Regions from separate parts of the Pseudoalteromonas nanhaiensis genome, predicted to be linked through region 3. Evidence: predicted binding sites of a transcription regulator. Region 3 holds the regulator's gene; each other region holds the start of a gene.
What was found. Region 3 encodes LexA, which represses DNA repair genes until DNA is damaged. Its sites were predicted from a motif close to TACTGTATNNNNATACAGTA; they were not measured.
Positions count from the first base shown of each region.

Region 1: a site for LexA is predicted at 3,184-3,203, ahead of ACSFVZ_RS07820 (YebG family protein). Genes of this name have one in related genera too.
Region 2: a site for LexA is predicted at 1,316-1,335, ahead of ruvC (crossover junction endodeoxyribonuclease RuvC). Genes of this name have one in related genera too.

Region 1 covers NZ_JBPNYQ010000006.1:87,069-91,479, forward strand. Annotated here, with positions in the region: gene ACSFVZ_RS07795 (bifunctional diguanylate cyclase/phosphodiesterase) at 1-220, opposite strand, end outside; gene ACSFVZ_RS07800 (chorismate mutase) at 553-1,704, shown strand; gene dsbB (disulfide bond formation protein DsbB) at 1,832-2,350, shown strand; gene ACSFVZ_RS07810 (DUF6170 family protein) at 2,350-2,652, shown strand; gene ACSFVZ_RS07815 (ComEA family DNA-binding protein) at 2,676-2,969, opposite strand; gene ACSFVZ_RS07820 (YebG family protein) at 3,257-3,559, shown strand; gene putP (sodium/proline symporter PutP) at 3,622-4,411, opposite strand, start outside.
Region 2 covers NZ_JBPNYQ010000042.1:5,067-9,477, reverse strand. Annotated here, with positions in the region: gene ACSFVZ_RS20080 (ABC transporter permease) at 1-1,256, shown strand, start outside; gene ruvC (crossover junction endodeoxyribonuclease RuvC) at 1,386-1,910, shown strand; gene ruvA (Holliday junction branch migration protein RuvA) at 1,912-2,532, shown strand; gene ruvB (Holliday junction branch migration DNA helicase RuvB) at 2,540-3,544, shown strand.
Region 3 covers NZ_JBPNYQ010000024.1:30,869-35,279, forward strand. Annotated here, with positions in the region: gene coxB (cytochrome c oxidase subunit II) at 1-675, opposite strand, end outside; gene lexA (transcriptional repressor LexA) at 1,113-1,730, opposite strand; gene ACSFVZ_RS17010 (PaaI family thioesterase) at 1,891-2,328, shown strand; gene ACSFVZ_RS17015 (hypothetical protein) at 2,336-2,716, opposite strand; gene ACSFVZ_RS17020 (hypothetical protein) at 2,875-3,600, shown strand; gene ACSFVZ_RS17025 (VOC family protein) at 3,575-3,928, opposite strand; gene ACSFVZ_RS17030 (endonuclease) at 4,044-4,411, shown strand, end outside.

The sequences.
Region 1 (4,411 bases), on a different contig from region 3:
TAATTTTAGTGTTGATTAAATGATTAAACTGCTTTGTTAAGCGTTCACTTGAGTGCTTTAAGAGATCATGCTCTTCAAACACGAGTTGCTTCTCTTCGGATTTGAGCATTAAAGCCGCTGCACAAATACCCGCAATTAAACAAATCGCAGAGATCAGCAGCGACAATTTCATACTTAATGAATTCACACCAAACCGTGATGGCGGTCGTCGATACACCACAGGACTACCTTATTAATAATTGTTATTATTTATTATGCAAAAACAAATATACCAGATTCATTTTTATATTTATAAATTTTTTATGAAGATTAATGAATTTTCCTAATCAGTGTACTCATTTATAAATTACTGCGATATGCAGTTGACTTTGTGTACAAGTGTTTTTACATTAAAGCAATGAATAAAATTATCTCTCGCACACGTTTTTCGTTTTTTAGCTTCTTTAGATAGAGGAGGCTTAACTGTTTGCGAGATAAATTCACCGAATAGCTAAAGCCTCCCTCTTGGGAGGCTTTTTTGTTTGTGCACTGTTTTGGAATGAGGAAACCAACATGAGCAATGATGTATTAAATGCATTACGACACGATATCAATGAAATTGATTCAGATTTATTAGTCTTACTGGCCAAAAGACGCCGAATAAGCCATAGCGTTGTTGAGTATAAAATTGCTAACAATAAACCAATACGAGATGAAGCACGTGAGCAAGCGTTACTCGAAAAGCTAATAAGCTATGGTAAATCACTTGGCCTAGACGCCTACTACATAAACAATGTCTTTCAGACCATTCTTGAAGACTCAGTTTTAAATCAGCAAGCCATGTTGCAAAAGAACCTCAACCCTGAAGCAATGAGCGAAACACACCGCGTAGCATACTTAGGAGGACAAGGCTCATATAGCCAACTAGCTTGCCATAAATATTTTAGCCGTCGCCCAGGTAAAGTAATTGAAATGGGCTGTACTAGTTTTGATCAAATCACAGGTAAAGTAGAAAGTGGTCAGGCAGACTTTGGCTTATTGCCTATTGAAAATACCAGCTCAGGCAGTATTAATGAGGTGTTTGATTTATTACAACATGCGCAAGTATCCATTGTCGGTGAAGTGACACACAGTGTTGAACATTGCCTATTAGCGATGCCTGGCACGGAGCTTTCTCACATCAACAAAGTGTTTGCTCACCCTCAGCCTTTTGCTCAATGCAGCCGCTTTATCCAAGGTTTGGGAGATATTCAGCATGAAACCTGCGACTCAACCTATCACGCGTTAAAATCAGCTGTTGAAACACCTAACAGTGCCGCAATTGGTTCAGCACAAGCCGGTAAAAATGTTGGCCTAGAGGTTGTTAAGTCAGGTCTTGCTAACCAAAGTGAAAATCATAGCCGCTTTATCGTTGTAGCACGTAAACCGTTACAAGTTTCAAAGCAAATTCCGACCAAAACCAGTTTAATTATGGCTACAAAACAACAAGCCGGTTCGTTGGCAGATGCACTGATGATTTTTAAACACCATCAGATCAATCTCGTAAAGCTTGAATCTCGCCCTGTACCTGGTAACCCATGGGAAGAAGTGTTTTATGTCGACCTTGAAGCGAACCTTGATGACTTACATGTTAAACAAGCGCTCGAAGAGCTAAAAGAACACACCCAGTACACCCGTGTATTAGGCTGTTATCAAAGTGAATCATTACAAGCAGTAAGCGTTTAATCCACCTTATTCTATTAGTTAAATAAAGGAGCCAACAGGCTCCTTTTTGTTTAATTTTATCGCAGAGACTTGCACCCCCTTCCCAGTGTAAGCATAATCTTGAAAACATTTTTAAACTGGAACATACATGAATTGGTTAGCAGAATTAGCAACTAAAAGAACACCTTGGCTATTATTAGCCGTGATATCCTTAGCATTTGAAATCACCGCATTGTTTTTTCAATACAATATGGGTCTTGAGCCATGCATCATGTGTATTTATCAACGTACAGCAGTATTAGGCTTACTTGCTGCAGGTGTTATAGGTGCGATTAACCCGCAGGCGATGGTATGTAGAGTAGTAGCATTTGTCAGTTGGGGTATATCAGCAATTTGGGGTTATTTTATCGCCAAAGAACACATTGCAATGCAAAACAACACTGATCCTTTTGCATTCAGCTGTGCTTTTGAACCAAACTTTCCGAGCTTTATGCCTCTTCATGAGTGGATCCCAAGTTTCTTTGCTGCTACTGGTGATTGCGGCAATATAGATTGGCAGTTTGCATCGCTGAGTATGCCAGCTTGGATGGAAGTGATCTTCGCTGCGTTCTCTGTCGTATTTTTAGTGGTTATAATTAGCCGCCTTGTATGCAAAAAGTCACTGTAATGATATATTTTTTTACCAGTCAAATTCCTGAATTAAAGGCCTTTAAAGTGAGGCAGCGCCAGCAAATCATTGCCCTTGCACTTAGCCATTTGAGCCCTATGCACAAAATCACTTTATCTGTCTGTAAACTTGCTTTTTTGGCACCACTATTTTTAGGGCTCGCGTATTTTGAAGGATGGATGCTTCTGCCCTGGTTACTGTTAGCGGGGGTAAGCTATCCGCTTCTAACCACACCACTCGAAAATATATTTGCATTGCCACATCTGCAAACCGCTATTAAAGAATACAAACAGGGCTGTTAGGCCCTGTTTGACAGAGTGGCTTTCTAAAGCGTAATTTGTCCCTTTAATTTTTGGTAGAGTTTCTCACCAATCCCCTTAACCTCTTTTAGCTGTTCGACAGTTTTAAAGTTACCTTGGCTCTTACGATATTCAATAATTGCTTTGGCCTTTGCTTCACCAATACCTGGTAATTGAGTAAGCTGCTCTAACGTGGCTTTATTCAAACTTACTTTTTGTAGCTTAACATCTGCAACATCAACAGGTTTCGCTGCAAGTGCAGCTGTGGCGGGCAAAAGCGCAAGGCTTGAAGCTAACAATAGACTTGATAATAATTTCATATTTTCCTCCATGATGTCCTTACTTGGACAACTAATTTCCTTTGTTACCAAACACTCGCTCCATCGCTTGTGTTTTTAAAATTATAGGCCTAGCAGTTTTCCGATGCTTGGATAGATTTTAGGTAACAATTTAAATTAAGCTAATTTCGCTTTCTTTGTCAAATGATAGAAAGAAAAATGTAAGTTGCTACTTGCAAATAATGCCACAACACATTACTGTATATAAAAACAGTAATCAAGATGGCGATTTTACGCTACAAATGCCACGCTTAAATGCAGGAGAGATCATGGCTGTTGTTGTTAAATATGTTGTAGAAAGAAACGGAGTCGAGCGCATGACGTTTACTACTAAAAAAGAAGCTGATGCGTATGACAAAATGCTCGACATTGCTGAGTCATTGGAACTAATGCTTGAAAAAGTTGATGTACCATTAAGCGAGCAACAAATTGAGTCACTGGCGCTTGAAATGGCAAAAGAAAAAGACCAATTTATGGCTGTACTCAAAGGTGCAAAAGAAGCACCTGCGAAGCCTAAAAAGGCAAAGTCAGACGATAACGTTGCAGATATAAAAGAGAAAGCTGCAAGCTAACCATTCGCTATAAAATTAAAAAAGGGCAACATCTGTTGCCCTTTTTTGTGTTTAATCAAAAACTACAGTGATGATTCAACTTCATCAAATAAGTCTGTAATTTCCTTTTTCGGCTCGGCTGTCATAAGGCTTACAACAACAATCGCTATCGTTGATAAAATAAAGCCAGGGACAATCTCATAGATGATTGCACTTAGAGCTTGGCCGTCAATAGTGATTGGCGCGTAAATCCAAAACAACACTGTTGCTGCACCAACAACCATGCCACTGATTGCTCCTTGTAAGTTCATGCGCTTCCAGTACAAACTAATTAGCACAAGCGGACCAAATGCAGCACCAAAACCAGCCCATGCATTACTTACTAAATCAAGGATTGAGCTGTCACGGTCATACGCAAGATAAATAGCAAATAAAGCAACCAAAATAACGCTGATACGACCCACTAACACTAGTTCTTTTTGTGAAGCGCTACGATTTAAGTAAATCTTATAGAAATCTTCTGTTAGTGAACTTGAACATACTAATAGTTGCGACGAGATAGTACTCATGATCGCCGCTAAAATAGCAGCCAATAAGAAACCCGCAATAAGTGGATGGAAAATAAGCTCAGATAACACCAAGAAAATCGTTTCTTTATCATCGATTGGCATTTGATTTTCAAGCATGTACGCTGCGCCAAATAAGCCTGTAAATACGGCACCAATAGCTGAAAGCGTCATCCACGACATACCTACACGACGCATCGTTGGCATATCTTTAACAGAGCGAACTGACATGAAACGAACAATAATATGTGGCTGACCAAAATAGCCTAAGCCCCATGCCATTGCAGAAATAATGGCAATTGTTGAA
Region 2 (4,411 bases), on a different contig from region 3:
GCGCTATTTTGTTTCTCTCTACAGCGTTTTTAATTGCTGTGTTGTTTGGTTTATCAAAGGTTATATTTGGTGGCGGTCGAAAGCTCGGTTTAAGCCCTGGTAATAGCTGGTCTTTGGCGATTGCGTCTATCCAAAAACGCGCCAATGTGAATGCTGTGCAATTGATTAGTTTTGCTTTGGCTATCAAACTGTTGCTGTTTTTAATTGTACTTAAGAACGACATGATCTCTGACTGGCAATCGCAATTACCGGTTGATGCGCCCAATTCATTTTTAGTAAATATAACAGAGCAAGAACTAGAGCCAATTACGAGCTTTTTAGCAGAGCGAGATATGCCAACCTCTGACTTTTATCCGGTTGTCCGTGGCCGCGTAAACGCCGTTAATGGCGAACTGGTTGCTCGTGAAGTCTCACAAGAAGACAATGAAAAGAAAGATGAAGAAGCCCGTTCCGGTATTGGTCGTGAGCTAAACCTAACTTGGCGTGAAGATTTACCAAGTCAAAATGAGCTTATTGATGGCACATGGTTCACAAAAGATTCTGTCGCTGAAGCTTCAGTTGAAGAGTCTATGCTTGAACGCCTCGATGTTAAATTAGGCGACACATTAACCTTTTTGATTGGTGCACAATCGTTTGATGCCAAAATCACCAGTGTGCGCAAGGTTAATTGGACAACATTAAAGCCGAACTTCTTTATTATTCTAAGTCCTGATGTATTGGCGAGTTTCCCTGCTACTTATATTTCATCGGTAAATGTAAAAGCAGATAAAAAGCGCGAGTTCAATGAGCTAATGCGCCAGTACCCAACGGTTAACGTGATAGATGTTGAAAGCTTTATAAAGCAAATCCGCTCAACCATAGAGCAAGTATCGTTAGCGATTGGGTTTGTGTTGGCAATTGTTGTTGCCTGTGGTGCTCTAGTGCTTATTTCACAAGTACAAGCAAGTTTAGGCGAGCGTATGCAAGAGATAGTTATTTTGCGAACCTTAGGCGCGAAAGGTCGCTTAATTAAAAACGCCACCTTATATGAGTTTTTACTATTAGGGGTCACAGCAGGCTTAGTCGCAGCCATTGTTAGTGATGTTGCATTATTAATAGTACAAAGGCAGATGTTTGAATTAGCAGGCAAACTGCATCCGCATATTTGGTTAATTGGCCCTGCGGTAGGGGGCTTATTTGTGGCATGTTTGGGTTATTTAATGATAGCCAGAACAATGCGCAAAAATACTCAAGGCTTATTGCGCTCGCTGGCATAAGAGAAAGCTGTGTGAAAAATGCTCGCAACTGCGGGCATTTTTTATGAATTGCAATTGGTTACTGGTAATTTATACAGTGCTCTGGCATTATTAACTGCAGATAATAATGATAATAGACGGGTCAGTTAGTTGGCGATTATTTTAGGAATTGATCCTGGTTCACGATTAACAGGGTATGGTGTGATTGCCCATCAAGGTGCAAAGTTTACCTATTTAGGAAGTGGTTGCATTAAATTAGCCGATCACGATTTTCCGGTGCGCTTAAAAATGATTTACCAAGGTATTAGCCAGTTGGTAGAACAATTCTCTCCAGATAGCTTTGCTATCGAAAAAGTGTTTATGGCACATAATCCAGACTCGGCACTTAAACTAGGCCAAGCCCGAGGTGCAGCAATTGTTGGTGCTTCAATGGCTGAGCTGCCAGTTTATGAGTATTCGGCACGACAAATTAAGCAAGCAGTTGTAGGTAATGGTGGAGCCGATAAGTCGCAAGTACAGCATATGGTTAAAAATATATTAAAATTACCGGGCACTCCGCAAGCCGATGCTGCTGATGCCTTGGCTATTGCTATTTGTCATGCTCACTCAGAACAAAATTTAATAAAACTTGCGGGGAGCGCTAGCAAAACCGTAAGAGGACGATTAAGGAAGTAATATGATTGGTCGATTAAATGGCTTACTAGTTGAAAAACAGCCACCAGAAATTCTTATTGAAGTAAGTGGTGTAGGCTACGAAGTACAAATGCCAATGACCTGTTTTTATGATTTACCGGCAGTGGGTGAGCAAGCGATTATTTATACCCACTTTGTAGTACGTGAAGATGCCCAGCTATTATTTGGTTTTAACAATAAAACTGAACGCGCTTTATTTAGAGAGCTATTAAAAGCCAATGGTGTTGGCCCTAAACTTGGCCTTGCCATTTTATCGGGAATGTCGGCGCAGCAATTTGTAACGTGTGTAAATAATGAAGATGCGACCACTTTGGTTAAACTACCGGGAGTTGGTAAAAAAACCGCTGAGCGTTTAGTGCTTGAAATGAAAGACAGGCTTAAAAATTGGGGTAATGACTTATTTACGCCATTTAGCGATAATGCGGTTATTGAGCCTGCAAGTAATAATACACTTGTGGCAAATAACGCTGCCGATGATGCTGTTTCAGCGCTTGAAGCGTTAGGTTACAAATTACCGCAAGCACAAAAAGCGGTTAAAGCAGTTAATAAACCAGATATGACGACCGAGGTTCTAATTAAAGAAGCTCTAAAATCAATGTTGTGAGTAAACCATGATTGAAGCAGATCGCTTAATTGATGCATCTGAGCAAAGTAACGAAGACAGTGTTGACCGTGCTATACGGCCAAAGCTTCTTAACGATTACACAGGCCAGCCGCATGTTAAGCAACAAATGGAAATTTTTATTGAGGCCGCACGGCACCGTGGTGAAGCACTCGATCACTTATTAATATTCGGTCCACCGGGTCTTGGTAAAACGACTCTTGCTAACATTGTTGCTAACGAGCTTAACGTAAATATTAAAACGACGTCTGGCCCTGTACTCGAAAAGGCAGGGGACCTTGCTGCACTTTTAACAAACCTTGAAGAAGGTGATGTACTTTTTATTGATGAAATACATCGGCTAAGTCCACAAGTTGAAGAGATTTTATATCCGGCGATGGAAGATTATCAGCTGGATATTATGATTGGTGAAGGCCCTGCAGCGCGCTCAATAAAACTCGATTTACCGCCATTTACATTAATTGGCGCAACAACACGGGCAGGATCACTTACCTCACCGCTAAGAGACCGTTTTGGTATTGTACAGCGCTTAGAGTTTTATTCTGTTGAAGACTTATCAAAAATTGTTGCACGTTCTGCTAGCTTTTTAAATTTAACCATGTGTGATGAAGGCGCGGCAGAAATAGCCAAGCGCTCGCGTGGTACACCTCGAATTGCAAATCGTTTGTTGCGCCGTGTGCGTGATTACACCCAAGTACGCTCAGATGGTAAAGTAAATGCTTCGGTGGCTGAGCAAGCACTCGATATGATTGATGTTGATAAAAGTGGCTTTGATTATATGGACCGTAAATACTTGCTTGCTATTATCGAAAAATTTATGGGCGGCCCAGTTGGTCTTGATAACCTCGCTGCCGCCATCGGCGAAGAAAAAGAAACCATAGAAGATGTAATAGAGCCTTTTTTAATACAGCAAGGTTTTATTCAACGCACTCCACGCGGACGACTTGTCTCGGATATTGCCTACCTTCACTTTGGTTTAACACCCGATAAATAATCAAACCTAAAGCTTAGTAACAAGTTTTTTATTTATAAGTTTCGAGCAGCTCAAAAGGGCTGCTTTTTTAATTTAGGTAACTTGGTTTTATTTATTAGCAAGATAGGTTTTACCGCTTACCGCTTACCGCTTACCGCTTAGTATCATTTTAACATCTGTAATTCACATGCTGTTAAGTTAGCTGTAGGTATTCTCGTTCACGTTTGCTCAGGCAAAAAAAAGCCCGCATAAGGATGCGGGCAAACAACAAGTTGAAGGAAGTAATCTTGGAAACTATGGTCAATTTGAACGAGGTTTTATCCTGTGCAAATTAACCTGGAGCAATACGAAACATCATAATGCAAAAAACTGAGCTTAATGAAAGACTCTTTCATGAGGTTGCTAGCTCGGTATAGGTAAATAATACGCAATGAAGGATTTTTCTTCAAACTAGAAAAATTTTATTTTCAGATAAAAAAAACTAATGTGAGTGAAAATTTAAGTTGTGTGCTTTTTGTTCACTTTTTGGTGCTTTTATATTTAAGCTCATGAATAAAGTGGGTTTTAAAAATTTTATGAACTTCATTCAGGATTAGTTTAAGTATTCTGTAGTAGATTTGCAAAACTGCTTTTGGGTGTTTATGCGTGTTTTTTGAATAAAAGCGCTATTTTTTGAGGTTTTATCAGCTTTTTAGGATTTTTGTAATGACTTTTTATTAAGGTAAAAATATGCACAAAAAGACGAGTGAAACTTAATATGACTAAAAAATAGCTAAGCAATTTGCTTTTTACCGTTAATTGCCGCTAATTCACAGCAAGAGCGTTGTCAGTTTATAACTGACTATATACACTAGGCACAACTTTTGGCCTCATTTATGGTCAAACAGT
Region 3 (4,411 bases):
CTCAGCACACTGACCCCGGTAGATGCCTGGCTCATTTATGCGTGTCCATGCCTCATTGATAAAGCCCGGGTTCGCATCTTTTTTAACCGCAAAGTCAGGCACCCACCATGAGTGAATAACATCATCTGAGGTCATTAGAAAACGAACTTTTTTATTGATAGGAAGTACTAAAGGCTTATCAACCTCAAGTAAGTAATGTTCTGTTTTGTCAGCTTGGTTATCTATTTGGTCTTTTGGAGTAGATAGAATTGAGTAATAAGCAATGTCTTCGCCCATGTACTCGTAATGCCATTTCCACTGTGAGCCCGTTACTTTAATTGTAATATCGGCTTTAGAAGCATCTTCCATCGCTATCAGTGTTTTTGTAGCTGGAATTGCCATGGCGATTAAGATCACAAATGGTATGGCAGTCCAAAGAATTTCAACCTTGGTACTTTCGTGGAATTGTGCAGGCTTGGCTCCTTTCGACTTTCGATGGTGGATCAAAGCCCAAAACATCACCGCAAAAACGATGATGCCTATCACACAACAGATAATGAATATCGTCATGTGTAATTCATAAACACTATTACTTATATCAGTCACCCCTTTACGCATATTAAATTGGCTATTTGCCAATGCTAACTGCACAGGTGCGAGTAATATAAGCCACAAGGCATAACGCAGTTTACCCATGTGACGGCTCCTTTTAATGCTATTGCAAGACGCAAAGCGAAAAGGCGATACAACAAGGTGCCCATTCGTTTTTTTTATTGTTCAGAGCGACTACGTATCATTTTGACCCAGCGATGATACCAACCCTATGTTTAACACCTAGCACATTTGAGTGTATTTTTATTAATCAGGTGTTAATACACTGTATTAACCAATTAGTTAAAAAATGAGCAATAAGCAAGTTTTAGTAGTAATAAATGTTTATTTTGGTGCAAAAATAACAACTATAATCAGCGCGTTATTTTAAAATGAGAGGCAGAGTGAGAGTAAAAAAAGAGTGAAAAACTGCGCCATATAAGGCTTTATACAAAGAGTAAGGGTTTACAAATCAATGCTAAATAATAAAAAACAAGCAACGCACCAAATTACAGCAATTTGGTGCACTATTTTAGAAACAGTTACATCCAGTCGGCATTACGAATAACACCCACCGCTAACCCTTCAATATTGAAAGATTCATGCTCAAGATCAACTTCAATTGGCGAAAATTCTTCGTTTTCAGCATGTAAAAATACTTTACGCCCAGCTTTTTCAAGACGCTTAACAGTTACATCTTCATCAACACGAGCAACAACAACCTGACCATTTTCAGCAACTTGCGTTCTATGTACTGCGAGTAAATCACCATCCATGATGCCAATGTCTTTCATACTCATACCATTTACACGCAGTAAAAAGTCAGCCGCAGGTTTAAATAGTGAAGGATCAACCTGACAATGACTTTCAACATGTTCTTGCGCCAAAATGGGCTCACCCGCTGCAACTCGTCCAATTAAAGGTAAACCTAATTGCTCAGGTTCGTCTTCTTCAATTAATTGAATACCACGACTCGCCCCAGGCTTCATTTTGATCATGCCTTTTTTTGCCAGTGCTTTTAAATGCTCTTCGGCAGCATTGGCACTTTTAAAACCCAATGTTTGAGCTATTTCAGCACGCGTAGGTGGCATGCCTGTATCTTTAATAAAGACTTTAATTAGTTCTAAAATTTGCGATTGGCGTTTTGTTAATGGGCGCATACAACTGGTTTTCCATACAGTACATTTAACTGTGAGTATATACAGTTATCTGAAAATCGCAAATTTAAATTAACGCCATCATATTGCTACAAAACTAACATTGAACCAGGTATAAAGATGCCATAAGGTATTATTTTTAATTTGCAGGCAAGGAAATACAATGAGTATTTGGCATCAACCAATCACACTAGAGCTTTGTAAAAGTTTAGAGCAAGGGATCACCGGGCAAGGTACTTTAATGAAAACCATGGGCATTGAGGTGACTGAAATTGGTGATGATTATTTAGTGGCGACTATGCCTGCCATTCCTGAGCATCATAACCCTATGGGCATGGTACATGGCGGAGCGAACGTTGTGTTAGCCGAGACAGTGGCAAGCTATGCGGCTAACTTTGTGGTTGATTTCAATAAATTTTATGCTGTTGGCCAAGAAATTAATGCCAACCATATGAAAGCATCTCGTAAGGGTGTATTAACGGCTACAGCAAAGCCTCTTCATTTAGGTAAGCGCACTTCAGTGTGGGATATTAAAATTACCAATGCCGCAGGAGAGCTTTGCTGCGTATCAAGAATGACCGCAGCTGTTGTAGAGCGCTAAGCTCAGGCTATTTTTCGACTGGATAAATCGTAATTTCAACCCCTGCGCCAATCGCTGAAATACGCAGCAAAGTATCAGCATGCAGGGCTTGATTAAAACATTTTGGTGAAACGCCTGATTCAAAGCCAATATCAAATGTACGTTTAGAGCACGATAACCACTGCTTAAGAGCATTTCGTGAACACGATTCAATTAATTCACACAACTGATTAATCGCTTTGTCTGGTGTACTGATATCAGCAGCAGCCTCAATACGCGCTAGTTGACGGTATTCATCTTGGTCGTAATGTAAAACCATGGCATTTTTCTTTAAATCAGCAACAAGTGCACTAATATCGTGCTTTGATTCAAGCTCCAGATCCACATTTAAAAATTGAATTTCCGACATACTCTCGTTTTTACCCTCTATTGATATCGACTGAAACTTTAACTCAGTTTTGTATATATACCAAATCTAGAATACAGTTAATGCGACATTATGCCGCATTGGCAATACAGTTAAACAACCTAAAATAGCTCCCATACAACAATAATAACGGAGTAATGATGAATAAACGCATGTTCAAATATGCTCGAAAAGGGCATAAATGGCTTGGCTATCTGCTAGCCATTCAGCTACTTCTATGGCTATCGGGAGGCTTAGTAATGAGTTCACTCCCCCTCGAAAAAGTGCATGGTAAACATTTAGCAAAACGCAGTTTAGATAATCCATTTATGATAGCCGATTACACAGCATCAGTTGATCGGATAACCGCCCAATTTCAACAAATAAAAGCGATTAACTATAGTCACTTTTTAAATGCACCAATCATTGAAGTTACTACTGAGCAAAGCACTGTCAGCTTTAATGGTCATACTGGAGCTCCCATGGCAAAACCCAGTGAGGCTGAAATTATCGCGAACGCCAAAGCACACTTACTGATTGATGCCAATGTTTTGCAAGTACAGCAATTAAAACAAGGCCCCCGCGAAGCTGCACATAAACAAAACATATGGCAAGTTCGTTTCGATGATTGGCTTGCGACAACCATATATTTAGACAGCCAAAACGGTAAAGTCATCACTGTGCGCAGCACCCTGTGGCGTATTTTCGACTTTTTCTGGATGCTGCATATTATGGATTACGACGAGCGAGAAAACTTTAATAACCCACTGCTTATCAGCTTCTCAGCCACCAGCGTGCTGTTTTGTATTACCGGAATTGTTTTGTTACTGCAAAACGTTCGTATAAAGCGTAAAAAACCAGCTACACGTGTTGGTCTATCAAAATAGGGTTGCCATCTGGGTCGGTGATAATAAAGCTCGCTTCACCGGCCTTTTGTATTGCTAAACCTTGCTGCTGAAAATGCAGAGCTAATTGCTCAAAAGTAGCAAACTCAGCCAACGTTTTAGCATTTTGATCCCAACCCGGGTTAAAGGTCAGCATGGTTTTATCAAACATTCCTTGAAACAAACCAATTAAATGCTCACCGTTTTTCATAATTAGCCAATGCTGCTCTATTTCGCCGGCAAACTCTTTAAAACCCAGCTTTTCATAAAACAGCTTAGAGGCATGGATATCTTTTACATTTAAACTCACAGAAAAAGCACCTAGTAACATAGTTGTAATTCCTTTAATGAAAACGGCCTAACAACTATAGCTGAGTTGAAAAACTTTTCCTTTTAGAATAGTCACTCTAAAATGAGCTTTCCTGTAGTTCACTGATGTGATGGATATGCGTTTATTTCTCTACTTTACCCTTTGTTTAATAATCAATTTCTCTGTAAATGCAGAGCAATTTTCAAGCTTTTCTAGTGCCAAAAAGCACTTAATAAAAACCCTACCAGACAATAGTAAAAGCCTTTACTGTGGATGTGACATAAAACGCCAAGGTAAGAAACTCGTACCAGATCCTAATGGATGTGGCTATATACCTCGAAATGCAATGACACGTTCAGGCAAAGAAAATGTTCGCGCAAAACGAATTGAGTGGGAGCACATAGTACCTGCGTGGGAATTTGGCCATCAGTTACAATGTTGGCAGAACGGCGGACGCAAAAATTGCCGAAAAGTCAGCGAAAAATTCCGAAAAATGGAAGCTGA